2 regions of the Clostridium amazonense genome follow, and region 1 is predicted to be linked to the other one. Evidence: riboswitches for the same ligand, from Rfam matches in the RefSeq annotation. Region 1 holds a riboswitch; the other holds the start of a gene.
What was found. Region 1 has a riboswitch for cobalamin ahead of AC07E4_RS11565 (ABC transporter substrate-binding protein). Riboswitches for the same ligand answer to the same signal wherever they lie in the genome.
Positions count from the first base shown of each region.

Region 2: it holds a riboswitch for cobalamin, as region 1 does, so the genes downstream of both, AC07E4_RS02370 (cobyric acid synthase) here and AC07E4_RS11565 (ABC transporter substrate-binding protein) in region 1, are expected to answer to the same signal.

Region 1 covers NZ_JBWKMH010000025.1:92,959-108,863, forward strand. The annotation lists gene AC07E4_RS11495 (HAD family hydrolase) at 1-318, opposite strand, end outside; gene AC07E4_RS11500 (histidine phosphatase family protein) at 380-940, opposite strand; gene AC07E4_RS11505 (NUDIX hydrolase) at 1,326-1,853, opposite strand; gene AC07E4_RS11510 (acyltransferase) at 2,069-2,728, opposite strand; gene AC07E4_RS11515 (serine hydrolase domain-containing protein) at 3,118-4,146, opposite strand; gene AC07E4_RS11520 (hypothetical protein) at 4,431-5,345, opposite strand; gene AC07E4_RS11525 (hypothetical protein) at 5,733-5,948, shown strand; gene AC07E4_RS11530 (spore coat protein) at 5,955-6,245, shown strand; gene AC07E4_RS11535 (S66 family peptidase) at 6,542-7,543, opposite strand; gene AC07E4_RS11540 (hypothetical protein) at 8,186-8,464, opposite strand; gene AC07E4_RS11545 (DUF5412 family protein) at 8,792-9,151, opposite strand; gene AC07E4_RS11550 (class I SAM-dependent methyltransferase) at 9,464-10,345, opposite strand; gene AC07E4_RS11555 (TIGR04076 family protein) at 10,564-10,911, opposite strand; gene AC07E4_RS11560 (CGGC domain-containing protein) at 11,620-11,958, opposite strand; gene AC07E4_RS11565 (ABC transporter substrate-binding protein) at 12,345-13,406, opposite strand; cobalamin riboswitch at 13,672-13,855, opposite strand; gene AC07E4_RS11570 (lysostaphin resistance A-like protein) at 13,907-14,722, opposite strand.
Region 2 covers NZ_JBWKMH010000005.1:22,924-41,565, reverse strand. The annotation lists gene AC07E4_RS02455 (ECF transporter S component) at 1-216, opposite strand, end outside; gene AC07E4_RS02450 (cobalt-precorrin-6A reductase) at 331-1,104, opposite strand; gene cobJ (precorrin-3B C(17)-methyltransferase) at 1,223-1,945, opposite strand; gene cbiG (cobalt-precorrin 5A hydrolase) at 1,964-2,953, opposite strand; gene cobM (precorrin-4 C(11)-methyltransferase) at 2,934-3,710, opposite strand; gene AC07E4_RS02430 (cobalt-factor II C(20)-methyltransferase) at 3,816-4,499, opposite strand; gene cbiT (precorrin-6Y C5,15-methyltransferase (decarboxylating) subunit CbiT) at 4,538-5,104, opposite strand; gene cbiE (precorrin-6y C5,15-methyltransferase (decarboxylating) subunit CbiE) at 5,136-5,735, opposite strand; gene cbiD (cobalt-precorrin-5B (C(1))-methyltransferase CbiD) at 5,739-6,833, opposite strand; gene AC07E4_RS02410 (precorrin-8X methylmutase) at 6,837-7,463, opposite strand; gene AC07E4_RS02405 (cobyrinate a,c-diamide synthase) at 7,511-8,836, opposite strand; gene hemB (porphobilinogen synthase) at 8,848-9,816, opposite strand; gene cobA (uroporphyrinogen-III C-methyltransferase) at 9,883-11,346, opposite strand; gene hemC (hydroxymethylbilane synthase) at 11,359-12,240, opposite strand; gene AC07E4_RS02385 (NAD(P)-dependent oxidoreductase) at 12,209-12,841, opposite strand; gene AC07E4_RS02380 (pyridoxal phosphate-dependent aminotransferase) at 12,857-13,948, opposite strand; gene cbiB (adenosylcobinamide-phosphate synthase CbiB) at 13,979-14,995, opposite strand; gene AC07E4_RS02370 (cobyric acid synthase) at 15,042-16,541, opposite strand; cobalamin riboswitch at 16,736-16,919, opposite strand; gene yfcE (phosphodiesterase) at 17,347-17,889, opposite strand; gene AC07E4_RS02360 (GNAT family N-acetyltransferase) at 17,943-18,464, opposite strand.

The sequences.
Region 1 (15,905 bases):
TTTCTTTAGTTCCTTTAACATTGGGAGAATTTCTGGATGAAGATACTTGAAACATTCTTTCTTTGACATTTTCCTTTTATCCACGATCTTACTAAGTAGTTCTTTAGAATAACATTGTTTTTCTTTTAGTATGAATTCTAATGTTTCTTCTAAATTCATTTTTCCTATAGTTCTCCCATACTCTGTTGGTTTCCACAATAATTGAAATTCTTCTTCTGAAATTCCAGCATCTATAGCTATTTGCGTACCAAAATATAGTGGGCTTTGAAAAAGAGTTATTAATGTTTCATACATATCAAAAATTACTGCTTTTATCATACAAAACTTCTCCTTACACTCATAAAACTTTCTATTTATCTCTATTTTTTTTAATTAATATTTAATCAACCCAATCTACACATGGGTATCCCATATAGTAATCAATAGTATATGGTGTGCAATAATTTATATTTGCTTGTCCTATAAATCTTCTAATAATTCCACCATGTGCAATAATCATAATTTTATTAAATCCCTTTTCAAGATATTTATTTAAGATAGGAATAACTCTTTCTATAATTTCATTAATTGTTTCCCAATTTCTCTTCTCTCCATCTGGATACATACCCTTACACTTCCAAAAATCTTGATGAATCTCAAGTGATTGTTTAGAAGTCTTATATTGATATGTTTTGTCTGGACACCATTCATGTAAATCTACTTCTACTTCTATTCTTATACCTGTATTTCTAGAAATAATAGCTGCTGTTTGTAGTGCTCTTGTGTATGGAGATGAAACAATAAGCTCACAACTATATAAATCTAAATTTTTAGAAACATCTTCTGCTTGTTGTATACCTGATATAGTTAATGGAGCCAAATCCCTACCTTGTCCAACAAATCCTCTTTCATCACATGGTAAATAATTAGGTTCACCATGCCTTATAAAGACTACTTTCATATTAATTTATCCCCTTTCACACTTAAATATATTCCCATTTCTTATTATTTAAAACAAAACATCCTTAATTATATTTTTTCTACATACTCTTAGAATCACCTTTATTTTAATTTCCAAAATTACCTTTTAAATTTTTTTACTTAACTCATACATATAGAATTAGATTGCTTCATTTTTTCTTAATATAAAAGATTTAGATTGCAAGAAAATCGTATACTATTTACCATTTTTATACACTATTTTTAAAAATATTTAAAATAAAAAATATCACATATTCAAAATAAATATGTGATACTTTTATATAATATTTTATATTTTTAAGTTCATTAACAAATTTGAGTTTGTCATGGTAAGTACAAAATAAACTCTATGTAATATACTAAATTTACCACCTATCCAAAGCTGTTAGTAAAAAAATATAATGTGTTTTGTAAGGCATAAGCATAGCGGAATGTTTTTCTACCATTCTCTTAAATTTTTCAATTGAAACATACGATACCTCTTTTACTTCATTATCGTAGAAAGAGTATTCATCTAAAAGAATATCCTTTCTATAAATGAACACATCATCTATTTCATTTTCAATATATCCATCAACCTCACCATACTCTCGACAGGAAAAAAGATACTGGAGTTTATCTATTTCTAAATCAATACCAAGTTCTTCTTTTCCCTCTCGTATAGCTGCTTCTACAGATGTTTCACCGGCTTGGATATGACCTGAAAATGAAATATCCATCATATTTGGGAACATAACTTGATCATTTCGAGTTTGTAGTAGTATCTCATCCTTAGAATTAATAATCCATACACAAACACCTTTGTGAATAAATGCTTTTTTATGAGCCTCACATTTTTCCTCTGTCTTACCACATTTTTGACCTAATTCATCATAAATATCAATCATTTCCATACAATACAGTACTCCTATAAATCACTATTTATTTGTATATTTCATACAAATAGTTTTTATTTCACTTTATCTTATTATTATGAATAAATTATAACATATTTTACAAATACTATATTATTCAATTTTTAAAGAGCATTGCTCATATTTCTAGCTTTAGTAATTAGGTCACAATATAAGTACACTATGAATTAATACGATATTCTGGTTCGTTGACTTTATTTTCTATGTACAATTTCACCAGTACTTTTTAAAATACTCTTCTCTGGAATATAACCTCTTACAGAACTTAATGGGTAAACAATACTATCTTTTCCTATTATTGTCCCTGGGTTTAAAACTGAGTTACATCCTACTTCAGCTAAATCGCCTACAATTGCACCAAATTTTCTTAAACCAGTTTCAATAATATCTTTTTCATATTTTACTTTTACTAATGTTCCATCAGATTTTAAATTAGATGTTATTGCACCTGCCCCCAAATGAGATTTATATCCTAATATTGAATCGCCAACATAATTGTAATGGGGCACCTGCACTTTATTAAAGAGAATTGAATTTTTAATTTCACTTGAGTTTCCAATTACAACATCATTACCAATGATAACATTGTCTCTAATGTACGCCGAATGTCTGATTTGGCAATTGTAACCAATAATGGCTGGACCTTTTATAATAACATTTTTTTCTATAGTAGTACCTTTGCCAACCCATACAAATTCCTTTATTCTTTCAAAATCGCTTGGCAGATTTTTTGCGTATTGAAAAATGAAATCCTTAATTTCTGTAAGAGCTTCCCAAGGATACTTAACCCCTTCAAATATGGCTCTTGCATCTAATTCTTCAATGTTTAATAGTTCATTTACAGAAACTTTCATTATAATCCTCCTCTAAATAATTAAAATATAGTCACCCTCCATGTTATAACTAACGTGGTAATTTTTATGAATATTTCGATATTTAAATATATTTTTTGTATCTAATTTTAAGTTACTTAATAAATTTTAATTCAACACGGAGTTAAAAATTAAAAGTTGTACGGCTTCAAGATATTTAATATCCTGAAGCTCATAACAACATAAAAAAATAAGTCACCAATATTTCTATTATCTTGGTTATCTCTATTTTCTAAAGCTATTATTACATATCCAAAACGCTAAAAAATGTAAACTAATTTCCTCTTAATTATTTTTTTTATTTTCATATACGTAAAAATAGACTTATCTCTTTTATGATTGTTTACTTTAATAAGGTACTTACGCCCTATTTACTTGCTACCAATTTCTTTTGTTTCCATAGCAAATCCAGTACAATTCTTAAATATGCTTTGCCAACATTCTTCATAATAATTAGTCAATATTATTATAGAAACTTTTTCTTCAGGTACTTTTAATATTATATTAGTAAATCCATTATACTGCCCTGAATGAAAAGGAACCTTCACATTGTCTTTTTCTAAAATAAACCATCCAAATCCATACTTTCCTCTAGATCCATCATTTAACTTGTTTGAAGTAAAGATTTTATCAATAATATCTTTATTAAAAATACTTTCATTTTCAAAAGCTGCCATCCATAGCTTTAAATCATTAATGGTTGAATATATACCGCCATCTCCTGTAGTCAATCCACAATAATCAAAGTCACAAAATTTATCCCCTTCTTTTTTATATCCATAAGCCCTATTAGGAATAGCTTGAGTTTTCTCTGTAAATACAAAGGTATTCTTCATTCCTAAAGGTTTAAAGAAGTTATGCTCTAGAAAATCTGAAAAAGATTGACCTGATAATTTTTCTATCAATAATGCCAATAATACATAAGCAGTATTAGAGTAGCCAAACCTGCTGTTACATGGATATTCCAGTTCTTTTTCTCTAAGTATAAAATCATACACATCAGCATTAGTCATATTATCAGTGCTTTTATTATTATTTTCATAAACAGTAAAATAATCTTTTATACCTGAAGTATGATTAACTATATTAATAATTTTCACGTCATCATAATGCTGTGGTAAGTCTTTAAAATACTTATTAATATTATCATTTAAATCCAGTTTAGATTGTTCATATAATAACATTATTGCTGCAGCTGTAAAGCTCTTTGCAAGTGATGCAATATAAAAACATGTATCCTCCGTTATTTCAGTTTTATCTTCCATGCTTCTGAATCCATAAGACTTGTTATATACAGTTCTTCCGTCCTTCATTACTGCCAATGAAAACCCAGGAGCCTCACTTTTATTTTTTGTATAATTAGCTATAAATTCATCTATCATTTTCATATCATCTCTCATCCCCTTTTTATTTTTTACAATATACCCTCAACTAAATTGTATAATCTTCAATTTAGTATAAATTATTTTTAACTTGTCCTTTTCTTAACCTACTCAAAACTTCTAATACTTTATCCATTTAAATGATTATCTAACCCTTCATATATTTCAAATGACTTATTAGTTAATATCCCACACGTTTTCTTTAATTTTACTACTTCATACTCCTAATGAATTTAATGAATATTTTGATATTTCAATATATTATTTTATATCTAATTTTAAGTTACTTAATAAATTATATTTTATAAGTCAAATTCCCTAATGTACTTAATATTTTTTATAATAATATCTGACTTCCACCAATTTTTACTTATAGCCCATTGTTCAAGATAATCATTCCACTCCCATGTAACTTTCCAAGAACCATCATGATTTTGAGTCTTTAAAATAAATTCATATTCAAAGTCACATATATCCTTGTTTTCTAAATAGAAATCACTTGATTTACTATTTATGAATAATGATGGTCTACATATATAATCAGTGTTCCATATTTTAGTGTCGTATGTTATAACTTGCTTAATTTGTTTTTGTAATAATTCTTTAAATTCCTCCATATTTACTAAATTTAAAATAGAGCATTCTTTCATATAATTGTATAATTCTATAAAACAAGCACTTTCATGCATAGATTCTAAAGGGAAATTCTTTTTAAAGTAATTATAAGCTTCTTTTGATAACTCACATGCTAACTTATATATAGCAGTATCTTTTTTTGCATATTTCAATATAAAACCTATTAAACTAGCCGTAGGATTATATGTTAATTCTTGCTTTGTGCTATAAGACCACCAAGGCGCATGAGGATAATTATCATTTGTTACCACTGTATTTAACCCATTCCATCTATGTCCATCAAATTCATTATTAGATGATAAATAATTTAAAATTCCTTTTATTATTGGATGAGTTTTATCATCTAAATTAATTTCTTTAATAATCTGAGTTGCTGCCCAAGTTTGCAAAGGTGTTGAATTAGTATTCCAACAATCAGGTTCAAGTGCACTTGCAAATCCACCATCAATATTTTGGTATGTCTTTAAAACACTAATAACGTCTTCCTTACTTCCATTTTCAAATAAGTAGTTCCATCTTGCCATATCAAGTGGTCTTGAATTCTTTAATATAAATCTTTTTGCACGTGTATAATAATCCATCACTTTCCTCCTTTTAAATTAGTTTTCAAATCTCTATTTATCCTCATTTCTCATATAGCTAATTTTTAATTAACATAATTTTACTATGATTTATTAATTATAACATATTTTGTAAATAAATCATTATTCATTTTCAATTGTAAATCCATCATCAAAAACATCTATTTATACATTTCATTACCTACTTAATTTACTTTATTATTCAATCTTATATATTGTGTTAAACTTACATATCATACATCTTAACTATGTTATATTTTTTATGATTCATTCAACTATAATTTACTTTTATGTATTTTTTTAATATAAATTTTACGTTTAATAAAATATAAATTACATATACTAATGCAAGAATAACTATATAAAATAAGAAATGGAGATATTAATATGCGAAATTTAACAGAAGGTGAAGTTCTTTCATTAACTACATTGTTAAAGTTTGAGAATGATGCCCTAGCAGTTTCAGAGGCAATGCAAACACTTATAACAGATGCTGAATTGAAAAAGCAAGCAGAAGCAAGTATATTGGCAACTGAAGGTAGAATTAAGGGAATACAACAATTTATTAATGAAAATCAAATCACAACAAATTATAGGAGGTAAAATATAATGTCAGTTATTTTAAGTAATATTATTCAAAACACTACTAATATAAATGATGAAGTTATAGCTGGAACTATGCTTGCTTCTGCTAAAAGTGGTGCTGATGCCTATCTAAATGCAACAATGGTAAGCACAACACCAGAATTAAGAGCGCTTTACTCAGCTAGTCTTAATCAAGTAGTTGGTGGTCATTCAGCACTTACTGAACTAACAGTAAATAAGGGTTGGGCTAAACCATATAATCCCCCTACTCAACAATTATCAGAAATTGTAAGTAAATCTGAAACAACAGTCTAATAGATGAAATTTATTGCAAAGGGTCATTTTGACTCTTTGTTTTTTATTCTTACTTTTTTAAATTGTATTATTCAATTTTAAGATAACGTTGTTTTTAATCTAAAGTTTAAAACTTACACAACATTTTAATCATATTAAGAGATAAAAAAATACCACATATTCACTTTTAAATAATGTGGTATTAAAGTTCTATATTTGTATCATTAGATAAATAATGTTATACACCAATATATAATTAACTATAACATATCTTCATCAGATTTATATTTTAGTTTTTGTAATTGTAAAGTTTTATGCTATTTTAGCCAATCTTTTATAATAGATATTTTCTTTTCTGTTGCGTTAAGTTCAATCTGGCAGCCTATAGGCAATGTAACCATTGGATGTGTATGACAACAATCAAATTCTGCGATAAAAGGTATGCTTTTACCCTCTAAAACTTCTAATAAAACCTCATATGGTTTTCTACCAGTTTTCTTGTCATCAAATAATTCATGTTTTCCAAGTATTATTCCTGAGATTTTATCAAATATACCGTTAATTTTTAAAAGAGAAAAACTTCTTTCTATATCTGAAATATCTTTTAAGGAATCTTCGATAAATAAAATGTCTCCTTCTTTTACTTCTGGCATATACTTGCTCCCCCATATACCTTGCATTGTGTTTAGATTTCCACCTATCACCCTTCCACTTACTTTACCTTCATTAACTGTTATCCAGCTATTATCTCTTCTTTCTTTACACCTATCTTGTAATTCCCAATCTATATATTCATCTGTCCAATATGAAGGTATCTCATAAGTATATGGAAAATCTGTATCCTCTATAAGAATCTCTTTAAAATAATTGTATGTGCCATCCACAAATGGTATTAGTTCACCAAATGATGCAACTAACGCGGGTCCATAATATGTATTTATTCCCGTTTGTGCATAAATACCAAGTAAAATTGCTGTTACATCTGAATAACCTATTATAATTTTAGGGTTTCTTTTAAAGGCTTCATAATCTATATATGGAAGAAGTGAATTTGAATTCATTCCTCCAATTGTAGCCATAATACATTTTATTTTTGGGTTTCTAATTAACTCATTTAACTCTTCAGCTCGTTCTTTAATACTACCGGACCTATAAAAATCACATTTACCTGTAAGATTACCTTCTATAATATTAAAACCTTTTTCTCTTAAATAACTTTTAGCTCTCTCAAATCGCTTAGGACAAAAATACGTTATTGGTGTTGATGGTGAGAAAATTCCTATTGAATCTCCAATCTTTAACTTTTCCAATCTAATCATTATTATGTCTCCTTCTAATTATACTATTTCTCATTTATTAGATTATAATACAATTATTTTCAACCTAAAATAACTCACTGTCAAGTTTATATATATCTAGTAAAAATATTCTTTACTTAAGATTATCTTATAATTAATTGATTTAATAAATTTTATAACCAACTTTATTATTTTACATCTACATAATAGTCCGCCAAGGTTAAAACCTCAGCTACGAAGAAAATCTAATCAAAAGCCAAAATTTGTAGGCGAGGTTTCAAGCTTGCATAACGTTATTTCATATATCATTTTTTAAATGTATTCCCATATAAAAAACACCAAGACTGAAGTCTCGGCTACGGTGTATTAATTAAATATTTATTATAAATAATGATTTCAATTAATGTATTTTATAATTCTCCATTTTCAACTTTCAATTTAAAATTGTAGGCGAGGTTTCAACCTTGCATAACGTTAAATTCATATATCATTTTTTAAATGTATTTCCATAAAAAAACACCAAGACTGAAGTCTCGGCTAAGAAGACAAATAAATATGATCACCCAATCTTTGTAGGCAAAAGTTCCTTCTTCCATAGTATTTCTAATAAAATATTAGAATTAAAAAGTTTTTCAATAAATTATATTTATTTTACTTATAAATTTAGCTATTTATAAATCTAAAAATTACGACTAAAAAAATAAGTATTGTTGCACATAGACTCATTTTAGCAACTGCTCTATTCTTTTTCCAATTATGAACAGTTTGAATTAATAGTAAAACACCCCACAATGGTTCCATTACATTTATAGCATTTTTCCAAATACCTAAAATTTGCATACATGCCAACATTATAATACTTATAGAACAAATATTACTCAAAATAGATATTGCTTTTTCATTTGTTTGTTTTTGACTGCTCATATGGCTACTATCTCCCATAATACCTCCTATACATACCATTATAAATTAATTAGATAAGATTTTAATTTTATATTTGATCATGATGTAATTTTATATTTAAAGTACATAATGAATTTGTTGTTGTTTTCTTAGTATATTTTAATGTATTGTTTTATATTTTATTTATCTATTGCATTATATTTTCTTTTATCTACATATTCAAAAAAAATTTGGTAAAAGAAACCAATGCCCTGTACTATATTGATTTAAAACACGTCCTGAATCAAATAAAATCCCCTTAATTTTTTTCTTTCCTTCCCATATTTACACTCCTATACCATTTTCTCTATTTATATAATCTTAATATTATTCTCTTCTGTAATCATAGATTTCATTTTTTACATTTAATTGTATTCCATTTATTTTTATAGTTTCATCATTAATCCATGATATATCTGCTTTTTCACAATGATACTGCAAATATATATTTTTAGTTTTACCACTATTGTTGTTCTTTAACATCCCTAAAACAGCATAACCTGTTGTAGCTCCACCATCGTTTAAGTAAGCAGTCACAGTATATTTTCCGTTTGGAGAAGTTGATTCCGTAATATATTCTTGTCCATTTATTCTTTGTATATTGTAAAATGCCCAATAGACATCATATGATATTCCACCGGCAATAATTGCAATACTTAAAAATATTATTATTATACTTTTTTTCATTTTCTTCACATATATCCTCCAATTCTTTTATAAAAAATCCTACTGCCAAATTGGAATTTAACAAGAAGTGAAGAGGTAAGAGTGAAGAGTGAAAAGTTAATGAATAAATTCAGCAAAGCTGAATTTGAATATATTTTTAAAAAATCCTTTAGGATTTCCACCTTAACTCTTCACTTTTATCTCTTATTTTTTAACTCATATACAAATTACTATTTGTTGAATTATTTCACATTGTTCATATGTCACCTTTTACTCATAATGCAATTTTATATTTAATTTTAAATTACTTAATAAATTGAAATTTATCTATTATTACTTTGTTCCAAATGAAATAAACATTGGTGGAACAGTTAATGCCATTAAGTTCTCACCCATCTCTCTAACATAATCATTGATTTCTTTTTCACACCTATATTGATAATGAGCTTCTTCCTCTGTAAGCCCTCTGTTACAGAGAGATTTTACAAACTCACTCTCATCACCTATTTCATGTCCCCAGCCATCAGCATAAAAAGTTTCTAACTGTTTTTTATATTCGTCCTTATTTCCATAAGGATTGATAAACCTTACACAATCATTTAATCTCATGGAAACATTTTTCAGTCCAAGTTTTTGCATCATAGCTGGTAATTTTGTACCTATACATTTGTCACTTCCATACACTTCTTTTTCATTTTTCCACAATTTAGACAATAATCCTAAATTACATTTTCCATCAACATCCAACCCATCTATATACATTGCTGCATTACATACATTCCAATTATTATCTATACAAATAATGAGTCCTCCATCAATAGTGACATCTATCATTTTCTTAATCATTTTTTCTGGTTCAGGTAAATGCATCAAAAATGCTTGACAAATAACTATATCATATTTTCCATTAATATCCTCATTAATTAAATCGCACTTACTAAAATTAGTTTCATAATCAGCTTCCTTAAATATCTGCTTTGCTTCTTTAAGTAAAGTATCTGCATTATCAAATCCAGTATAGGTACTTCCATTAGGTAAAATTGGCATTAATATGCTTCCCAAATATCCAAGACCACAAGCAAAATCTGCCACTCTGACAGGCTTGTCTATGCGCCAAACTTTCTCTACTAAGAACTCTACATAATCAAGGTTAATCCATCTCTTTCTTGACTCTCTTAAATATTCTAAATGGGTGTTCCAATCAGTTCCAGACATTTTTATCCCTCCATTGCAAATTTTAATTTGTTTAACAATTAAATATTCCTTCATCAATTTTTCTATAATCATATAATAATATTTACATATAACAATTTTATTTGTCTGAATATTGCAATATTAAAGCCTATTATTTTATATTTAATTTTAAATTACTTGATAAATTGGATTTTATACATTTCAAATTATTTTCAAACTGGATGTAATAAAAGTCAAAACTAATCAAAAAATTTACCCTTATAAAAATTTTCATTTCCAAGTTTCTTTGCTGTCAATCTAAATATAACACAACCATCTGGACATACAATATCCTTGCTATATTTGCTATTTCCACCTATGTTTTCTAAATCTCCACCACTTCTGATAGCCTCCATGATTGGAAACATAATCATCATGACCTTTGAACAAATACCTTGTCCATTCATATTTACAGGACAACCATATGTGCATGTATATTTATCGCCTACTTCCTCTCCGTTTCGGCAATAGTTCTCTGTATGGTCACTACGAAGAAACCCCGTTACCTCAATTTCAAATTCATACTCCTCATCATACCATTTTTTCATAATTAATCTCCAATCTCCTATTTATCTTTATTTATCATACAAATAATTTTGATTAATATACTTTGTTTATTACGAATTAATTATAACATATTTTGTAAATAACTTATTCTTTAATTCCTTTTTTTAATGTATATATTATTTAAACAGTTATCACTTAAGAGCAGGTACGTATTTAAATCCGCCAAGACTAAAGTCTCAGCTACGAAGACAAATAAATATGATCACCCACCCTTTGTAGATGAGAATTTATTCTTACTTAATATCTTTTGTATATCTTACTTCTTATTTTTCATGCACACCATAATCCGCCAAGGTTAAAACCTCAGCTACAGTGTATAGATTAAATATGAAACATCATATTTTATAATTTTCAATCTTCAATTTTCAACTTTCAATTAATAAAGTAGGCGAGGTTTCAACCTTGTAAAGAATTATTTTCATATATTATTTTATGAAATGTATTCCAATATCCAAAGCCACTAAAACTGAAGTCTCAGCTAAGAGGATAATTAAATAAGATCACCCAACCTTTGTAGACGAGAATTCATTCTTGTATAACGTTGTCTTTTATATATACTATTTATTCTTTTATATCCACATAATAGTCCGCCAAGATTGAAGTCTTAGCTACAAAGGAAACATAATAGAAATAGGGGGAATTTCTTCCCCCTTAGTATGTTGATATGTTGAAAATGTTTATATTAGATTTTAGTGTGTTCCTCTTATAACTTTTATTCCTTTTTCTTCTAGCATAGAAGCAATTTCAGTGATTGTTTTGCATTCTTCACCTGCACCATTTTGAGTACAAACTCCAACATGCACTACTTCTACTCCTTCTTTTCTTAGACGTTCAATCTTTTCAATCATTCCTTCATCTTTAGATGGTTCTTTACCACATCCATTACAACGCATATATGCTGCTAATTCTATTTCTTCATCTTTATACATTTCAAAATGTTTTTGTTTTAAGTTAAAAGCTTTAAAACAAGCTGCTCCTGTGCATACTTCATTAGCTTTTAGACAATTTAACATTGCTATCTTTTTCATTTTTTATACCCCTTACAAATATATTATAGGATTCCAAATTAAAAGTAATCTTTTTATCAAATGACACTACTAATGTTATAGTTTATTCTATTATCATGCTTGGAATCAGTTGAGAATTGACAGTTATGGTTAATATTATTCATTTAATTCCTAATATTTAAAATAGAAATATATAAAAACCGCGTTTTTATATAATCTTCAATTAATTTGTTCTACAAATCATTTTTTAAATTGATTTTTAAAAAATGAGCTTTTAGTTTTATCCTTCATTGTCAATTACCCATCGTTAATTGTTAATTTTATACAACACTTTAAATTGCTCTTTATCAACTTAAATAATAGTAATTGCATTTTCCAACTTAGATTCCTATGTTTAAAATCCTATTTTACTTTTTATATAATTCTGGATAAAGTGCTTCACCAATTGCATTTAATCCATCAATTGTACGAATTCCACTAGTGTATACTTCACTTAATCTAAGTGGAAATACTTTTTTATTTTTTACTGCATTTAAACTTCCATAAACGGGATTGTCCATTATTTCAGCTAAAGCTTTGCTTCCTGCTCCTTCTCCATAGCCTTCCATGTGTACTGTAAATATCACATCTGGATTTAATGTTACAAGGTCTTCAGCACTTATTTTAGGACCTGTTTCCATAAGCTCACCGCCCATTTTTGTTACCATATCTCCAGCTAAGTTATTTTTATCGTATATACGTATATTATCTTTTCCTGAGCTAAGCACAATTACTTTTTGTTTTTCTTTACCGTCTGTAGCTTTTGTAACTTTTTCTACAGTTTTTTTCATATCATCAACTAAAGCTTTTGCTTTGTCTTCTACATCGAATATTTTTCCTACTGTCATAATATCTTCATATTCATTTTCTACTGTTCTTTTTTCACTTATGTCATTTGAGTTTAATGCCATATATGTATTTACATTATTTTCATGCCAATAATCTACATCGCCTAATGACTTATCAGAAAAAGTTGATTTCCAAGCTAAAATAAAATCTGGTTTTAACATAACTGCCTTTTCTTTAGTCATTGCAACATTCGTGTCTGTAAAATCATTAAATTCTTTATCTTTAATCTTTTTATATGCTTCCTTTAATGAAGGTGCTATATCTTCCTCTTTTACTCCAATAGTTGAAACGATTCTATCTTCAAGTCCCAATGCAAGCATTGTTTCTGCTGAATTTTGCCATGCTGTAATAACTCTTTCTGGCGCTTTTTCAAATGTTTCTTCAACTGGCTCTTTTGCATAGTTAAAAGTGCTAATCTTTAACGGATAGTTTTGAGACTTTTTATCTCCTTTTTCCGTTTCAGATGCTGATACTGTTTTTGATGTATCACTATTTTCTTGTGTTTTGTTATTACCTTGTGAGCATGCTGTAGTTAAGCACATTACACCTATTAATAATAACGCTAATGCTTTTCTCTTCATCTCTTTTCCCCTTTTTTTATATTATATCACCGCAGATATTGTTTACAAATTTATACACAATAAAAAAGTGACTGCAATAGCCGCAGACACTCTAAATTTCAATAATAAACACATTAATTTTAAGCTTATTAATTACGAACTTAATTTCATAAAATGATAATTCTAACTTTACATATTATTCTTTATTCACTCTTTTGAATGATTTCTTCATAAGTTAACTATAACAATTTTGCTTTATATTAAGTGGTTACTTTCTGCGGAAGATACCAACAATAAATACTGAGCAGGTTTCCTGACTTAAAGTTCATTGTAGAATCATGCCTTCTCACAATAATTGCAATGACTATTTTATGAATCTACCAACCTTTTACAGTGACCGGATCGTTTAGGATTTACACCTAATTCCCTATTACCTTATTAAAATAAGCACTCAATATTTCTTTATAAAGATATCATTTCAAGAAAAGTTTGTCAATTATAACAAAATGGAATATATTACACTAAAATAATATGCTTTTTTCACTTGACTTTTTTTGTTTATACTCTTTAACAATATTTATTAACATGATTATTGTTACTATAAATCCTAACCCAAGATATAAATACGCAAGCTTCGGAGTAACCTCCATAAGCATCGGAACTAATGTTGATCCAAGTATATTATATAAAAAATGCCCCAATATATTGGACCATATAGAACCCGTCCACATATAAATTACGCCCAATACTATTCCTAATAGAGATGCATATATAGCTTGTAAAATGTTTCCATGGAATATACCAAATAGTATACCTTGTATCAATAATGCCAAAACAACATTCATATTACTTTTTAATTCATTAAATATTATGCCTCTAAAAAATATTTCCTCAAATACTGGTGCTATTACTAAAATCACCAACATTGAAAAAATAGATGTTCTTGCATTAACTATGCCTTCGGATACACTTTTATAGCTCTCGAATTTATCTCCGAATATATGGACAAAAGCTAACGTAAAGAAATTCAATGCTAATATTAGAAGAATACTTTTTAAAAGCTCATTCTTGTTTAGTTTTTTAAATCTACATCTTTGCCATAAATTCTTTTCTTTTCCTCTTAGTATTAATGCAAATATTAAAAGTGTTAATATTGCACCTCCACCTGAAAGTATATATTGATTTTCCATTATAATTTCAGCAAGCTTTGCTTCTTCCATCCCCATATGCGTTACAGTATACGAAATTGAAAATATCATAGAAAATATAAATTGAGCTGCAAAATATATGAGTATAAACCCAATTATTTTTCCTACCATTGCTAATTTTTTCTTCATTAAATTTTTCCCCCTTAGATAATACTAATTATTTTACCTTTATTACCATTTATTTTTTAATTTTATATATTTAAACTTAAAATTAATTTCCAATTGTAAATTTTCTTTAAATTCTCACTTTTCATTTGTTGTTTTCTCAGTTTTTTACCTATATAAAGATTGGAGTACTTTATTTGGAGGTTTTATTATGTTTTTTAATCTAAATGTTAATACTATTTTTTATAAGAATTTAAGTGGCTTTTCTTACTCAAATTATATTCGTAAATTTTCATATGGCATAAGTTTTATTTCATACAAATTGGATTTTAATTCATTGAGTATAGAATTTAAATCCAACAACATAGTTTTTTTATCCAACAGTAAGGATTTTTTTACATGTACTATTGGATTAAACTCCTTAGCTAAATATATATTTAATATATATTTAAATAAAATAACTTCGTTATTTTATTATTTATATAAATCTAAAGATTTATATATTAATTCTATAAATAGAATTAATAATAACAAAAACATTATAGTTATTATAGTTTAGATACGGATTAAAATCATACTTACTTAAGGAATTAAATCCCTATAGCATTGCAAATTCAAATTCAAAATAATATCTTGTAATAACGTTTTGCAAGGTTGAAACCTCGCCTACAATTTTTAATTGAAAGTTGAAAATTGAAAATGTAAAATTATAAAATACACTATTTCATGGTTAATTAATTCATTGCAATTAGTGGTCTTTTATTTGGATAAATACTTAAAAATAATATCTCCCAATAACGTTTTGTAAGAATGAATTCTCGCCTACAAATGTAGTAATTACATTTAAGAATAGAAGTAAATAAAAACTATAACACCTTCGTAGCTGAGGTTTTAACCTTGGCGGTAATGTATCCTTGCTAGATTTCATTGTTTCAAATTTTAAAATATATTAATCAACAAGAGGGACGGACCTATTATAGGCTAATTACTTATTTATAGTAAACTTCCTTTTTAAATAACATATTTACATAAACAAGCAAAGTCAGTCCCAAATAGATTATAAATTAAGTTGAAGTAGTGAAATTTGGAAATTAACGTTTTGCAAGAATGAATTCTCACCTACAAATGTAGTAATTACATTTAAGAATAGAAGTAAATAAAAATATAACACCTTCGTAGCTGAGGTTTTAACCTTGGCGGTCTTTGA
Region 2 (18,642 bases), on a different contig from region 1:
TATAGTTAATGGAAACCCACTTGTTATAGCTGTTAAAAGATGTCCTATTGCTCCTATAATTGCCCCATACACTGGTCCTAACATCATTGCACCTAAAAATCCTGGCATAGAATCAAATGCTATACTTCCTCCAAATATTTTAATATTTGCACCAATAAAACTTATTGCAATAAACATTGCCATCATTACTAACTTTTTAGTTTTGTTATCCTTCATCTAAAATTTCCTTCCTTCGTAACTGTGACTTTAACTACATCAAATTCAGAGGTTAAAACCTCCTCTACAGTAATTTAATAAACTGTACTCTAATCTTAAACTTCATTTTATAAATTATATATTCAAATAGGATTTAACTATATAATTCACTAATTCTTCTTCATTGTTAAACACAACTTTATAATTAGTTTTATTTCTACCTATTACTATAGACAAAATATCTCTTTCTTTTGCTGCTTCTAACTTTTCAATAGTTCCACCATTTACTCCACTATCTTTTAGTAGTATTGCTGAAACTTTAAACTCATCTATAAAGCTTAAATTAAGCTCCTTAGAAAAAGGTCCCTTCATTCCTATTATATCTTCTACTTTTACACCTTTTTCTTCACATTCTGTAATTACTTTTAGTGTTGGTAGTACTCTATGAATTATCCTATTTTCTAGATTTAAATTTAATATTTTATCTATATTTCTACTTCCTGCAGTATTTAAAATACAGCCTTCTATATTCTTTAATACATCATATAAAGCTTCATAATTTTCAACTTCTACTACATTTTCTAAATGAATATAATCTTCTACTATAGACTTTCTTTCAAATCTAATATAATTTATATTTAATTCACTACAAACTTCCATAGCATTTTTAGTAATTTCTAAAGCATATGGATGTGATGCATCTACAAGTGTATGAACATTATTCTTTTTTAAAGTTTCCTTTAATTCATCTTTTGTCAAAGGCTTTTCATTTAACGCTTTATACTTATAATTTTGAAGTAACTCTCCACCATAACTACTAGCTACAGACAAAAACAAATCATCAGTATACTTATTAAGCTTTTCTACTATAACCTTACCTTCACTTGTACCTAAAATAAGACCTATCACTTAAACCACCAACCCTTCATATTTGGAACCAGTTGACAATTGAAAATTGACAATTAACAATGATGTTCGTTGTTCATTGTTAATTGTTAATTTTTGTACAATAGTTTAAATCTCCTATTTAAACGTGATATCCTCTTGGTGTTATGAATTTATCACCTTTATAGAAACTGTTAGTGTTTCCGATTATTACTATAGACATCATATCTACTTTTTCATCAGTAAAGTTACCTAATTTATATAAGTTTACTTCTTGGCCATCTCTTAATGCATGTTTTACTACTGCTATTGGAGTGTCCTCATTTCTATATTCTTTTATAATTTCTATAGCTTCTTTTAAATAATGAGGTCTACCATTACTTTTAGGATTATAAAGAGAAATTATAAAATCTCCTTCAGCTGCTAATTTTATTCTTTTCTTTATTAAATCATATGGAGTTAATAAATCACTTAAACTAATATTGCAGTTATCATGCATAAGTGGTGCTCCTATTATAGATGCAGCTGCACTTGAAGCTGTAACTCCTGGTATTATTTCAACTTCTACTTCATCTTTATTTTGAAGCTGCAAAATAAGTCCTGCCATTCCATATATTCCTGCATCTCCAGTACTTACAACTGCAACAGTTTTGCCTTTTGCAATTTCTAGTGCTTTTCTACATCTATCTTCTTCTCCACGCATACCAGTTGCAAAAACTTCCTTATTTTCTAGAAGTGGTTTTATCATTTCTAAATACTTTGTATATCCAACAACAACATCTACTTCTTCTATTACTTTTTTTGCTTTTAAAGTCATATAATCAAGTCCGCCTGGACCAATTCCTACTACATATAATTTTCCCATTATTTCTTCCTCCAAATTTTATAATTTTCCTATACATAAAGTCATTCCATTTAACTTTAGTTTATCTATAAGTATTTCTGCTCCACTTAATTCTACTGAAGGTTCACATACTGATCCTACACCAATAGTTTTTCGTACAAAATCGCTGCCTTCATATTTATGTTCTACTTTTCTTATATCATCTATGGAAAATATATTTAAATCACAGCTTAATCTTTTTTGTAACCTTAATATAGCCTTTTCTTCTGCTTTTATTTCCACGGTTCCAATAACTTTTACACTTCTTATATCTAAGTTATATTTCTCTAAAACTTCAAATACAGTTTTCTCCATAGTATCTTCATCATAATCTTTTCTACATCCAATACCTAAAACTATATTTTTTCTTATAAGCTTTAATGTTTTTTTAGAAGTATTTAAATTAAGTTTATTTGTAACATACATTACTCCATCTACACCCTCTAAAGAATCTCTATATCCCTTAGGTATATCTAATTTATTATCTTCGTCATAAAAGGCAACTTTTTTTCCTTCTACTAAAAGTGCAGCAATGTCTTTGCAATCTTTTAAACTATCTATAATTAAGTTGTTTTCTTTTGCAAATAAATCTGGTGCTTTAATATTTAAGTTATCTGTAGCTGTAGTTATTATAGCTTCTGCTCCTAATGTTTCTGACACTAAAGCTGTTAGCTCATTAGCCCCACCTAAATGTCCACTTAAAAGACTTATTGCATACTTTGAAGAATTATCAACAACAACTACTGCTGGATCTTTATCCTTACTTTTTATAAAAGGAGCTATTCCTCTTACTGCTATTCCTGTAGAACTTATAAATATTACTGCCTCATAAGATGTCATTGCTTCTTTGCATACATTATTTAATCCTAAAGTTTTTACTTCAGATTTAAAATATATTTTTATATTCTCACTAAACTCTTGTAATTTTTCTTTTAATACTAAAGAATTACTATCGCCATTTTTTGTTACACTAATTATTGCTATTTTCATCTTTTGCCACTCTATATTCATGTGAAAAGCTCTTGTCATAAAGTAAACTTTTCTCATAATCGCAATCTATGAAATCTCCAACTAAAATTTGTGCTGTTTTTGTTATGTTAGCTTCTTTTACTTTTTCTGCTATGTCATCTAAAGTTCCAATAACATATTTTTGGTCACCCCAAGTAGCTCTTTGTATAACTGCTACAGGCACATTTCTTCCGTATCCTTTTCTTAACTTGCTAACTACTTTATCAATCATTCCAACGGATAAGAATAATGCCATTGATGCTCCTATGCCTGCAAGTCTTTCTAAATCTTCTTTTTCTGGAACTGGAGTTCTTCCTTCCATTCTTGTAAGTATTACTGTTTGTGAAACACTTGGAAGTGTAAATTCTTTTTTTATAGCTGCTGCAGCTGCTGTAAATGAACTTACTCCTGGAATTACTTCATAACCTATATTTAATTTATCAAGTTCATCCATTTGTTCTTTTATAGCTCCATATATAGCAGGATCTCCTGTATGTAATCTAACTATTTTTTTTCCTTCTGAATGAGACTTCTTTATAACCTCAATAACTTCATCTAGTGTCATTGATGCTGAATTATGTATTTCAACATTTTCTTTGCAATATTCAAAATGCTCTTTGCTTACAAGTGAACCTGCAAATATTATAACGTCTGCTTGTTCTAAAACTTTTCTACCTTTTACTGTAATTAAATCTGGCTCTCCAGGACCTGCACCTATAAAATAAATATTATTTTCCATAACTTTGTTACCTCCAAATTGTTTAACTAAGTCTTTAGTTAACTTTTCTCATTTAAATAATAATTCTAATATATAATCTACACTTTCAATGAAATAATTTATTTATTAAAATTCACTGTTTCTATGTGCTATTATAAGTGACATATAGTCTTTATTTGCAAGAATTTCTTCTCTAGTTGATAATATCTTTTCGCCTTCTCTATATGCTCTTTGTACACATACATAATCAAATTTATTTTCGTCTAAGTAGTTTAATACTTTTTCTTCTTGATTATAGAATTTCATTATAACTATGTACTTTTCATCTTTTATTGCATCTAATCTACATCCTGGAACTATAAGTAGTGGTTCATCACCTATTACAAGTATTTTATCTGCTACAGATGCACTAGCACAGAAAGATGTTATTCCTGGTACTGTTTCTGTTTTATAGTTTTGTTCTTTAATATATTTTAATAGATATATATATGTACTATATACAAATGCATCTCCTATAGTTAAAAATGCAACATCTTTACCATCATGTAAATATCCTTCTATTGTTTTAAATGCATCAAAAACTTTTTCTTCTTTATCTGGTTTTCCCATTGGAAAGTGACTTATAATTACTTCTTGATCTTCTCTTATAAAATTTTTGCAAGTTTCATAAGCTATACTCACTCCACCATTCATAGCACTTGGTGCTATAATAACATCACATTTCTCTATAGTTTTAACAGCTTTTAATGTTAAAAGTTCTTCTCCACCTGGTCCTACACCTATTCCATATAAAGTTCCTAAATTATTCATACTTTTCCTCCAAATTATCTGTTTTATCTCTTTTTTAATTATTGTATTTTCTCTGCTGTAATAATAAATATTGGATTTGCTGCTATAAGCATCATAGATTTTCCTTTAGTTTTTGATACTGCTACTTGGCATACATCTATTTTATAACCTAAGCTTTTTAATGTTTCTATAGCATTATATAAGTTTCCTATAGTTATAAATGTTAATATGATTTTTCCATTAAGCTTTAGCATCTTTCCATATTCTTCTATAATTTCATTTATATTTCCGCCGCTTCCCCCTATGAAAATTCCATCAAAAGTTCCGCTTACATCTTCTAATGCTTCTAATGCTTCTTTTTCAATTAATGTCATATTGTTAACATTAAATTTTTCCATATTTTTTTTAGTTGTGTCTATTGCATCTTCATCCATTTCAATAGATACAACTTCACCGTTTGTACAAATTTTACTCATCTGTATTGATATAGAACCAGTTCCTGCTCCAACATCTAATACTCTTGAGTTTTCATCTATTTCCATTTTACTTATACTTAAAACTCTTACTTCTTCTTTTGTCATAGGACAATTACCACGAATAAATTCTTCATCTTTTATAAATCTCATTTTTTCACCACTCTTCTTATATTTTACTTTTCTAAATTTCTACATATATTACTGCAATTCCACTAAATTCTCTATCTTTAAGCTCTTCTGGTGTTCCCTTTGTTATAACTTCATCAGGATAAGATAAGTTTTCTCCTACATAAACAGTACATTCTAAATTGTTATCATATAATAATTTACAAAGATTACTTGGAGAGTTGTTTTTATCTGTTAGAAACACTCCACTTTGCCCTCTTTTTATAGTATCTAAAAATTCTTCTTCTCTTCCATGTAAACTTCCTAAATGAATTCCATTCCAAATTTTACAAAGCTTACTCATAAAATATTGAAAAGAACTTATTCCTGGTATTACCTCTATATTGCCAGTAAAATTTTTCTTTATATAATTTGTAATTCCATAAAAACATGGATCTCCTGAAGCTATTATTGATATTTCTTTATTCTTATTTTTTTCTATATAATCTAAAATAGAAGTTAAACTATTTAAAGGTAATTTTTCTCCATGTATATGTTCTATACTTTCAATTGCTCTATTAAATCCTAAAATTATCTCGCTATTTTCCATAGTTTTTTTTGCTATAGGCAATATATAATCACTATGTCCTGGACCTAATCCTACAATATAAACCATACCTTACCTTCTTTCCTCTATAGAGCTAAATAATATCCCTCTTTTCATTGAATACATAATTGCATCAACTTCTAATTCACCATAAGTGAATATTTTCATTCGCTCTATAACTTTTCTTCCTATATTTTCATATAATTCTTCAAAACCATCACCTAAAAGTTCCACAGCTCCTTCAGTAGTTTTTTCACTGTAAACTTTTCTAACAAGTTCTGTGTCATATCCCATAAGTGCAAGTTCTAAGGCTAATGTTTCAAGTCTAACATCACAAACTCTACTATGTGTATTAAATGCACCACTAGCTACTTTACAAAGTTTACCTATGTGTCCTACTATAGTTACTTTTTTTATTTTTTTAGAAACTACACATTCCAGTGCCTTACCTACAAAGTTTGATATAATCACCATATCTTTTGTAGGTAAGTTATATTTTTTAGCAAAGTCTTCACCCATATTTCCAAATAATAATATAAGTTCTTTGCTACCACTTTCAACTTTTTGATTAATCTCAAGTTTTACTGATTCTATAAGCGCTTCTTCTGACATTGGCATAACTATTCCAGTAGTTCCCAAAACTGATATTCCACCAACAATATTAAGTCTTGGATTAAAAGTTTTTTTGGCTATCTCTTCACCATTAGGTATAAATATAGTTATTTCAACACCACAATTTTCTTTAAGTACTCTTTTAACTTGACTTTCTATCATTGCTCTTGGAACAGGATTTATAGCTGGTTCTCCTTTTTTTATGTAAAGACCTTCTCCCATTACAGTTCCTACGCCTTTTCCACCTTTTAAAGTATAACCATTTTCCTTTTTAGTAGCCCTTGCAAAAATTTTTATTCCATTTGTTATATCTATGTCATCGCCACCATCTTTAATTACAGAGCATTCTACATAATCTTCACCAAATACTACATCATGTATTTCCAAATTTAAATCAATGCCTTTTGGTGTTTCTATACCTATACTTTTTAATGGTGTTTTATGTTCATCATATAACATTATTGTAGCTGCTTTTGCTGCTGCTGTTGCACAAGATCCTGTAGTATATCCACATCTTAATTTTTTTCCGTTTGCTTCTACATATAAATCTAACATTTTTTATCTTTGTACCATCATATACATAATCGCATTCATTATTGCAGCAGCTACAGTACTTCCACCTTTTCTTCCTCTTATTGTTATCATTGGTATATCATACTTTTCTAAAAGTTCTTTACTTTCTTTAGCTCCTACAAATCCTACTGGTGCTCCTACTACAAACTTAGGTTTAGCTTTTCCTTCTTCTACAAGTTCTAAAAGTCTATAGATTGCAGTTGGTGCATTTCCAAACACGAAAAATTCTACGCCTTCTTCTACAGCTTTTTCAACACCAGCCATAGATCTTGTTATAGCTCTTTCTTTAGCTTCTTTTGCAACGTCTTCTCTAGCAACAAAACATTGAACGTCACATCCTAATTTTTTTAATGAAGGCTTGCTTATTCCTGAAAGAGCCATGTTAGTGTCTGTATATATTGTTACACCTTTTTTTAATATTTCTTTAGCTTTTTCTATAGCATCTTCACTAAAATGTATTATGTTTTGGTAATCAAAATCTGCTGTTGTATGTATAACTCTTTTTACTACTTTTAACTCCGCCTCATCAAAATTATGTGGAGCCATTTCACTTTCAATTATTTCTAAACTTTTTTCTTCTATTCCCATAGGGCTTTTTACATAATCAATCATTTTTTATTCTCCCTTTGTATGAAATTATTTCGTATAATTCTTATTAACTAATTATTATTATCCATTAAAAAATTCAAAAATGCAATATTAGAAAAGAAATGTATGTGACAATATCCACCTAATGTGTTATTTTTTTTATATCCACATTTCCACTCTTTGATTGTTCCATTATAAGTTTCTTTTTTAATGTTATATATTGTATTTTCATTAAGTTCAACTTTAGATTTATGAAATTCATGTCCATTAATGCTTCCATTAATTTCATCTATATAATTTGTACAATATCCAAAATTCTGAAGTCTTTTAGTCATTATACTTTTTCCATTAAAAAATCCTACCATTTCACAAATGTTACCATTTAAATCTTCTATGCCCTCTGTAAGATACATAAGCCCTCCACATTCAGCATAGCATTTTAAGCCATTATCTAATGCATTCTTTATGGATAACCTCATACTTTCATTACTTGAAAGTTCTTTTGCAAAAACTTCTGGATATCCACCACCTAAATATAGAAAATCTATATTTTCTGGTAATTCTTTGTCTTTTAATGGACTAAAGTAAATAATTTCTCCAATTTCAGATAGAAGTTCTAAGTTTTCTTTATAATAGAAACTAAAGGCCTCATCTTTTGCAATAGCAATTTTCATACTTCTATTTTCTATATGAAATTTATCCTCATATTTAGCAGTTTCTTTAAAATCACTTATTAATTCATCTATATCTATATTTTCTAATATATGATTACTACATTTTTCTATTTTAAAATCTATATCATTAATTTCACTGCACTGTACTAAACCTAAATGTCTAGATTCTAAAGATAATTCCTCATCTTTTGGTATATATCCATAAACTTTAATATGACAGTTTTTTTCTATAATTTCTTTTAAAAGATTATAATATGCTGGTGATATGTTATTTAAAATTACACCTTTTATATTAGGTTTTTTTACAAAATCATCTTTATAATTTAATATTCCTTGAATTTCAGCTGCTAATGTTGCACTTTGTGCTTTAGGACTTAATATTAAAATAATTGGTAAATCTAATACTTCAGCTACATGTGCTGTTGAGTACTTACTATCAATTCCTTTACCATCAAAAATTCCCATAACGCCTTCAACAACTGCAACATCTCCATTTCCCCTTGAAAATGCAGATTTTACTCCCTGTTCACCCATTAAGAATAAATCTAGATTTCTACTAGATTTTTTAGTAATATGTGAATGGAATGCTGGGTCTATGTAATCTGGTCCAACCTTATATCCTTGGACATCGTACCCTTTTTTCATTAATGCTTTCATTATTCCAAGAGTAGTGGTGGTTTTTCCGCCACCACTACAATTAGATGATATAACTATACCTTTCATATCTTCACTCTCTAATTTTCATTTAGCCATTCTGATGCTTGTAATGCATAGTATGTTATTATTAATTTTGCTCCAGCTCTTTTTATAGATGTTAACATCTCAAGCGCTGCTGCTCTTTCATCTAATAAGCCATTTTCACTAGCACATTTTATCATTGCATATTCACCACTTACATTGTAAGCTGCTATTGGAATATTAAACATATCATATGCTGCTTTAACTACATCTAAATATATCATTGCTGGTTTTACCATTATAATATCAGCACCTTCAACAATGTCTGCTTCTATTTCTCTTAATGCTTCACGACCATTTGCTGGATCCATTTGATAAGTTTTTCTATCGCCAAATTGTGGAGCTGAATTAGCTGCTGCTCTAAATGGACCATACATAGCTGAACAATACTTAGCACTATATGCCATTATTGAAACATAATCATATCCATTTTCATCTAAAATATCTCTTATTGCCCCAATTCTTCCATCCATCATATCTGAAGGAGCAACCATGTCAGCACCTGCTTTTGCATGTGATAATGCAATTCTAGCTATTACTTCTACTGACTTATCATTAACAACTCTTTCACCTTCTATAATTCCACAATGTCCATGACTAGTATATTGACACATACAAACATCTGTTATTACAAATAAATTTTTATCTAATTCTTTTATTTTTCTAACAGCTTTTTGAACTATACCATTTTCTTCAAAAGCAGAAGTTCCAACTTCATCTTTATGATCTGGTAATCCAAACACTATAACTCCTCTTACTTTTGCTTTTTTTACATCTTCTATAACTTCTGGTAATCTATCTAATGACCAGTGATAGTTTCCTTTTAAAGATGATATTTCCTCTTTTATATTTTCTCCCTCAACAACAAAAATAGGGAATATAAAATCATTTGTATTTAATATAGTTTCTCTCACCATTGATCTTATTGCATCATTTTCTCTTAGTCTTCTTAATCCTGTTAACATAAAAAACACCCCTTATAAATCTTTCTTACTTCTTAAGTTTTTCCATTTAATTCTTCGTTCTATATTTTAATTATATAATTCAATAAGTTTATTTATTAAGCCTTCGTTGCTACTTTCATCACATACTATATGATCTATTTCATTTTCATTAAGCTTTATAGAAGTTATTGGTCCTATAGATACCACTGTTTTCTTTTTTATATCCTCTACACTAGTTAGCTTTATCATATTTTCTACTGTACTTGGGCTAGTAAATATTACCGCATCACACTCTGAAAATCTATTTACACCTAAGTTGTCACCAACTTCTGGTTCATATATATGACATTCATCAACTATACATCCCTTATCTTCTAAAGCTTCTACTAAAAAGTTTCTTGCTTTTTTAGATCTTGGAAGAAGTATCTTATCATTTGGTTTTATGATATCCTTCATTTGTTCAAATAGTTTTTCAGCTACATATTCTTTAGCACATAACACAGGAATTACACCATACTGTCTTACTTTTTTATCACTTGCTGGTCCTATTGTAACAAACTTAGCTTTTATATTTCTTATATCAATTTCTTTTTCTATTAAATGTTCAAAGAATACCTTTGCTGCATTTGCACTTGTTATAACTATGTAATCATAATGTGGTAATTTTTCTACATATTGATCTAAATTCTCTCCAGTTGGCTTTATCTTTATAGAATTTATTTCTGTAACTTCAGCACCTAAGTCAACAAGTTTTGCTCTTATTTCTTTGCTTTGTTCTTTCGTTCTTGTTACACAAATATTTTTGCCAAATAAAGGTTTATTTTCAAACCAATTTAACTTATCATTGAACTTAACAACATCACCAACAACTATTATACTAGGATTAGAAAGTCCACCTTCTATAGCTTTTTCCTTTATATCCTTTAATGTTCCAATTGCTTTTTTTTGCTTTGATGTTGTTCCCCTCATAACTACTCCACAAGGTGTAGTCTCATCCATTCCATTTTCAATTAAGCTTTTAGTTATTAATTCTAACTTTTCAAAACCCATCATAAAAATTAAAGTTCCTTTTAGCTTGGATATAACTGAAAAGTCTAAGTCCATATTATCTTTGCTTTTTGCTGTAAAAATATGAAATCCTCTTGCAATTCCTCTATGCGTTACTGGAATTCCACCATAATTTAAAACTGATATAGGTGATGTTACCCCTGGTACAACTTCAAATTCTATGTTTTCCTCTAATAAAGAAAGTGCTTCTTCTCCACCTCTTCCAAAAACATATGGATCTCCACCTTTTACTCTTCCAACAATATGTCCTTCTTTTGCAAGTTTAACTAGCATATTGTTTATTTCTTCTTGACTCTTATAATGACATCCTGGCTCTTTTCCACAATAATAAATTTCAGCATTGCTATTTACATATTGTAAAAAACCTTCTCCACAAAGTCTGTCATACATTATAGCTGTACAATTTTTAAGCACATTTACAGCTCTTAACGTTATAAGTTCTTCATGTCCTGGACCTGCACCAATTAAATATACTTTGCTCATATAAACTTCCTCCTATGAATTTAATATTAAAGAGGCAAGTTCCTCTCCTAATTTTATATTATCTTCTACTTTCCCATTAACTTCTTTTTTTACAAGTTTCCCATTTACTTCATATATTCCAATGATATTCATATTATCATCTTTTATTTCAGCATATGCACCTATTGTTGAATGACAATCACCCTTTAATGCTTTCATAAAACTTCTTTCAGCATCTACACATATTCTAGTTCTTTCATCATTTAATGATGTAAATACTTCTTTGTTTTTAAGTGTTTCATGAACCTCTATTCCTAATGCACCTTGTGCTATAGCTGGAACTATTTCTCTAACATCAAAATAGTTAGTTATTATGCATTCCATGCCAAGTCTTTTTAATCCAGCTGCTGCTAATATAATTCCATCTAAATTTTCTTTCTCTATTTTATCAAGTCTTGTTTGAACATTTCCTCTTATTGGAACAATTTCTAAATCAGGTCTTAATGCCTTCAATTGAGTAGCTCTTCTTCTACTACTTGTTCCTATTTTAGCTCCATTTTTTAACTCATTAAACTTAACTCCATTTAATGAAACAAATGCATCTCTAACATCTTCACGTATTGGACTTGCTGCTATTATAAACCCTTCTGGCAATTCATAAGGCATATCTTTCATACTATGCACAGCTGCATCCGCTTTTCCTTCAAGCATTAGAACTTCAAGCTCTTTTATAAAAAGTCCCTTGCCCCCTATTTTATCAAGTGTTACATCTAATCTTTTATCTCCTAAAGTATCTGTTAATACTTTTTCACACTTTACATTATGAGTTTTCTCTACAAGTTCCATTACATACTCTGTTTGAACTTGTGCTAATTTACTTTTTCTAGTTGCTATCTTCAAGGCTAAGACCTCCATAAAATAATTTTAAAATTTTTTCTCCATATCCTTTATTAAAAAAGTATAAAAAATCTTTTGTGCTTATAAAATTCATGACTTCTATTTTTTTCTTCATATCATCCATTGAATTTCGTACTTTCAAAGAAAACTCTACATAATCATCATATTTCATTAAACTCTCGCTCATAATATCTCTTACAAAAACAGATGTTTTTGGACTTTTCCCTTTAGTATGAAGTGCAAATACTATATTTTTGCTTTCTCCCATTGTTGGAGTTATACAAAGACTTTTCTCTACTTCCGTAGTATCTATATAGATTTTATAAGTTTTTTCACAATGATTCCTTATTGTATCGTTTAAGTTTTTATCACTGGTAGCAATAACTACTATATGACATTGATTTATCAAACTTTCACTATACATTTCACTAGATAGTGAAAGTCTTTCATATTCTAATAAACTTTTAAATTCACTGCAAAATTCTTGTGATATTACTTTTACACATGCACCTTTATTTAGGAAAGACTTAGCCTTTATAAAACCAGCCTTTCCTCCACCTATAATAAGTACTTTTAACTTATTTGATTTTACTGATATAAAGCTCAATTCATCATTCATACAAAACACCTTTTATTACATTTTTATGCTTTTTAGTGCATCTATTAATTTTAAGTTTAAATTTTCATCTTTTATAGCGACTCTTATAAATTTATTATCTAAACCTTTATAATTATCACATTTTCTAATTATTATTTCTTGTTCTTTTAATTTTTCATATAATTCATTACAATTAATATCTCTAAGTTTAATAAGTATATAGTTTCCATATGTATTATATACTTTATCTATAAATTTAATATTTTTTAATTCATTAAGCATCATCTCTCTCTGAACTCTTATCCAATTTATAGATTGTTTTATGTATTCTATGTCTTTTAATGAATACTTTACAGCCACTTCTGCAAAGCAATTTACATTCCAAGGATTTTGCATTAAATTAAAATAATCAATGATTTTTTCATTTTTTGTTATTCCAAATCCAAATCTTACTCCTGGAAGCCCATAAAATTTTGTTATTGCTCTTACTATGAATAAACAATTATAATCATTAACAAGATCTATAAAGCTATTATTTATATCCAGTGTAAACTCAATAAATGCTTCATCTATTAAAATAATTTTTTTATTTTCTTCACAATAATCTAATATAGCTTTAAATTTTTCTTTATCAATTTTACATCCATTAGGATTATTAGGATTTCCTATAATCAATCCCTCTGTAGTTTTTACTTTTTCTAATATATCTTCATAATCATAATTAAAGTTTTCTTTTAAATATGAATATTTTAAAGTTACTCCATGCTTTCTTGCATTATCTTCATACTCAACAAAAGAAGGAACCACAATAGTTATTGATTTTAATGATTTTATTGCTAAATCCAAAATTTCCGATGCACCATTACCAAGTAATATGTTTTTATCATTAAATCCAAATTTTCTTTCATTTTGTCCAAAATAACTATAAGATTTATCTAGATACTCTTTTATATTACTTTTTAAAGCTCTATACTTTATATCTGGATAAACTGTAAGCATTGATACAGCTTCTTCTATATGCTCACTAAAACTTTTAGGAACACCTAAAGGGTTTATATTAGAACTAAAATCTATTAATGTTTTGCCCTTTAGTATTCCATCACTATAAATATCTCCTCCGTGTTTCAAAAACACCACCTCAATCTTTGAAATTATTATTTAAAATAAATTCATAACATATTTAGACTTTAATCTAAAAAGCTCCATTATTAAATAAATCATATATGCATATATTGAAATTAGTACAATAACCATTATAAGAACTAATAATACTTCACTTGCATACATAAGCTTTACTGATTTTTTTATATGTTCTTCTGTTAACTCATTTATATTATCTCCAATAGTTGGTTTATAAACAACTTCTCCAAAATATACATTTGTTCCACCAAGTTGAATCTTCAATGCTCCTGCTGTTGCTGCTTCTGGGTAAGCACAATTAGGACTTTTATGATTTTTTCTATCTCTAATCATAATTTTAAAACTCTTAATTATATTTCCCTTAACAACAAAAGCACATAAACACATAAGAAGCCCTGTTAATCTTGCAGGTATAAAATTAAATACATCATCTACCTTTGCTGGGAAGAATCCTATATTCTTATACTTTTCATTTAAGTATCCAACCATAGAATCCATAGTATTTACACCTTTATACATCATTGCAAGTGGTGCACCACCAATTAATGCATAAAATATAGGTGCAATTATTCCATCTGAAGCATTTTCCGCAACTGTTTCTATATCTGCTCTTATTATTTCATGCTTAGAAAGTCCACTAGTATCTCTTCCAACTATATATGAAAGCTTAATTCTTGCATCATCTATATCATCTTTTTGCAAAGAATAATATACTTCCATAGCCGCTTTATCTAAACTTTTTGCTGCAAGTGTAGTCCAGATTATTAATACATTTAATATATGAAAAATTGGCCTACTTATAAGTGCAAATCTTAGGAGTATATATGGTATAAAGTAAGTCACTAAACATACTATTATAACCATAATTCCTCCAGCTCTTTTCAATTTTTCATTGTTACCATATTTATCTCTAAATTTCTTTTCTATTTTACTTATAAGTTTTCCTATATATATTATTGGATGAGGTAGCCAATTAGGATCACCTAATATAAAGTCTATAATCATGGCTACAAATACATAAATAATATTATTCATTAAATTAAAATTAAACAAAATATCACACCTAACTATAACTAGGACATTATTTTAGTCCCATAATTTTATATACTTTTTCCATATCTAAAGATGCACGAACTATATCTGCTAATTTATTTAATTCTTCTTCTCTTAAATTTTCATATGTAGAAGATTCTTTACATTCTATTCCTTTTTTACTTCTTAATTTATTTACTATAACTTCTCTAAAATCTACATTATCAAAAACTCCATGTAAATATGTACCTATAACATTTTTCTCATTATTTATAACACCATCTACATGACTACATTTCTCTTCATTCTCACTTGTTATTTCAAATAAAGGATTTGCATTTTCACCTAATTTTGTAACGCCCATATGTATTTCATATCCATATACATTTATTTTTTCTCTATCTGTTATAAAATTATTCTTATCTATTACATGTCCTTCAACTCTAGTTGTAACTTTTTTATCTTCAAAAGTAGTTTCAACATCTAAAAGACCTAATCCCTCTGTTTGTAGGTTTTCACTTTCTACTCTGTTAGGATCATTAATTTTTTTACCTAACATCTGATATCCACCACAAATTCCTACAACTTCACCAGTTTTGCTATATTCTTTTATTCTATCAAAAAGCCCACTCTTTTTTAGAGCATTTAAATCTTCTATTGTGTTTTTACTTCCTGGTATAATTAGTAAATCTGGATTTTTAAAATCATCTACAGACTCTATAAATCTTACTGATACATCTTCCTCAATTTTTAAAGCATCTATATCTGTAAAATTTGATATTCTAGGTAATTTTATAACTGCTATATCTATTTTGTCTGTTATTTCTTTATTTAACTCAACAGCTCCATCTTCATCTTCTAAAGCTAATCTAAAATGTGGTACAACGCCTATACAATCTTTTTTAGATATATCTTCAAGCATATCTATACCTGGTTTTAGTATATCCACATCACCTCTGAATTTATTTATAATTGTACCTTTTACTCTTTCTTTTTCATCATCTTTTAAAAGCACTAAAGTTCCAACTAATGATGCAAATACTCCACCTTTATCTATATCTCCAACTAATAATACTGGGGCATCTACAAGTTCTGCCATTCCCATATTAACTATATCTCTATCTCTTAAATTTATTTCTGCTGGACTACCTGCCCCCTCCATAACTATAACATCAAACTCTTTTTCTAATTTTTCAAAATCTCTTTTTAACATATCTCTAAATTGAAGTTTCATATTATGATATTCCATCGCAGTACTATTTCCATAAACTTCACCATTAACTATTATTTGACATTTTTTGTCACTAGTTGGCTTTAAAAGTATTGGATTCATATATGCTTCTGGTTCTAATCCACATGCATATGCTTGAAGGACTTGTGCTCGTCCCATTTCTTTACCATCTAAAGTTATGTATGAATTTAAAGACATATTCTGAGATTTATATGGACATACCTTATATCCATCTTGAGTTAATATTCTACAAAGTGCTGTTACTAATATGCTTTTTCCAACGGAAGATGCCGTTCCTTGAACCATTATTTTTGCCATGATTAAACATCCTTTCTAATACTGAGAATTTTCTATTTTTAGTATTTAAATTTTAAATACACTAAATTTAGTATAAATATTGAAAATTTAAAATGCATTTTCAATATTTTGCATAAAATAAATAGATATGCCATAAAGGGCATATCTATTTGTATAATTAAATAAATTATATACTAAATAGTTCTTTCCCTCCGAAAGCTTTTCTAATTTAGGCAGGTCTCCTGGCTCATGAGTCATCCTTGTCTTATCCTTCCCTATTTATCTCAAAATAAGTGGTTTTTTAAGACTCGTCATCAATTACAGTAGCGGGGGCTGCTATGGAATTTAACCATATTCCCTTTTCACTTATGTATAAGCACCTAAACACAATATTACATTGTTATTATTTTAATTATTTACGTTTTGATTATAAAATTAAATGGAAAACCTGTCAAGTAACACACTATAGGGTTCCAATATCAAATTTTAAATCACATCTTTATCAAATGATAATATTAATCTTACAGTTTATTTTATTATCATGATTGAAACCAATTAACAATTAACATTTATCAATTAACAATGATGGTGGATATCCCCGGGGATTGAAATCCTCGCTACAATGTTTTATTTGTGTTTCAAATAAAATTAATATAATATTTATCCATAAAAAGTTTATTTTGGAGAATAAATTCCCCATTATAGTATTCTTACTAATCATAGTTTTTAACTAATTTGTTCCACAAATTATTATAAAGATTTATTTTTAAAACTGATACTTCAGTTTTATCGTTAATTATTAATTTTAGTACTATACCTTAAATTTTTAAAGTTCTATAGATTTTATTACATTACCACATATATCTTTTATATAAAAAACATTGTCTTCTAATATTCCATAGCTATGCGGATTATTTTCTTTTGGATAAGATATTGAACCTGGATTGATTACATAAATATCATTTTCCTTTTTAGCTACTGGTATATGAGTATGTCCGTATATTAATACATCGCCTTCAGCTATGTTCAGCATATTTTTTTCACTGTATATGTGCCCATGTGTTATAAACACTCTCTTATTATCAGCTAGAATCACATTGTAATCCATCATGCAAGGATATTCTAAAAGCATTTGGTCTACATCTGCATCGCAATTTCCTCTTACACCTATAATTTTATTTTTATATTTATTTATAAGATTTGCAACTTCTTTTGGATTATATTCTTCTGGCAATGGATTTCTTGGGCCATGATATAAAACATCTCCTAAAATAACCATATAATCAGCATTCTCTTTTATAAATGCATCTACTCCTAATTTTGCGTATTTTAATGATCCATGAATATCTGACATAAAAAATAATTTCATTCCTTCAATTCTCCTTTTCATAAGTTTAACTAATAGAATAATACTATATTTTTCTAACTTTTATCTATTTTCATTGCATTAAATTCTTCTTTAGTCATTCTAAATAAAACTTCATTTTCTTTTTCTTCTACTATTGAAAATCCTACTTTTTTTAGTGCTTCAATTCCTTTTATATTCATTACATTGTCAAAAATAACTTCTCCACCAAATTCATTGAAGTAATAATCTAATATTAAATTTATTGCTTCAACTCCATATCCTCTTCGCCTAAAATTACTTTGTATTTTTACATTTAAGTCTGCACTTTTTAATTCATCATCATACCCATGAAAACTAACTTCCCCTACAGGCATGTCTTGAAAATTATATATAAGGGTGTAAAAATTCTTATTGTCACCTGGATATATCATTCTCTCATACCATGATATCCATCTTTCCTCATCAAAATTTATAACTCCACCAACATCACCCATGGTTTCTTTATCATTCCATAAAGTTTTTATATAGTTAAGCTCATTAAATTTTGGTTTTTTTATATAAACATTTTTTCCTTTTTTGATAATTTTATTTATCATACTTTCACCCCATTTATTAAAAATTTAGATAATTTTAGTTATGGAACTTTATGTCATGTAGACTCTTAATAAGCTATGGTGATTATAAAGTATTAGTTCATCTTCTTTACTTAAAATATCGTAATCTCTATATAAACCTTTTATACTTTATTGTTTTTACTATATTTTTACATATAAT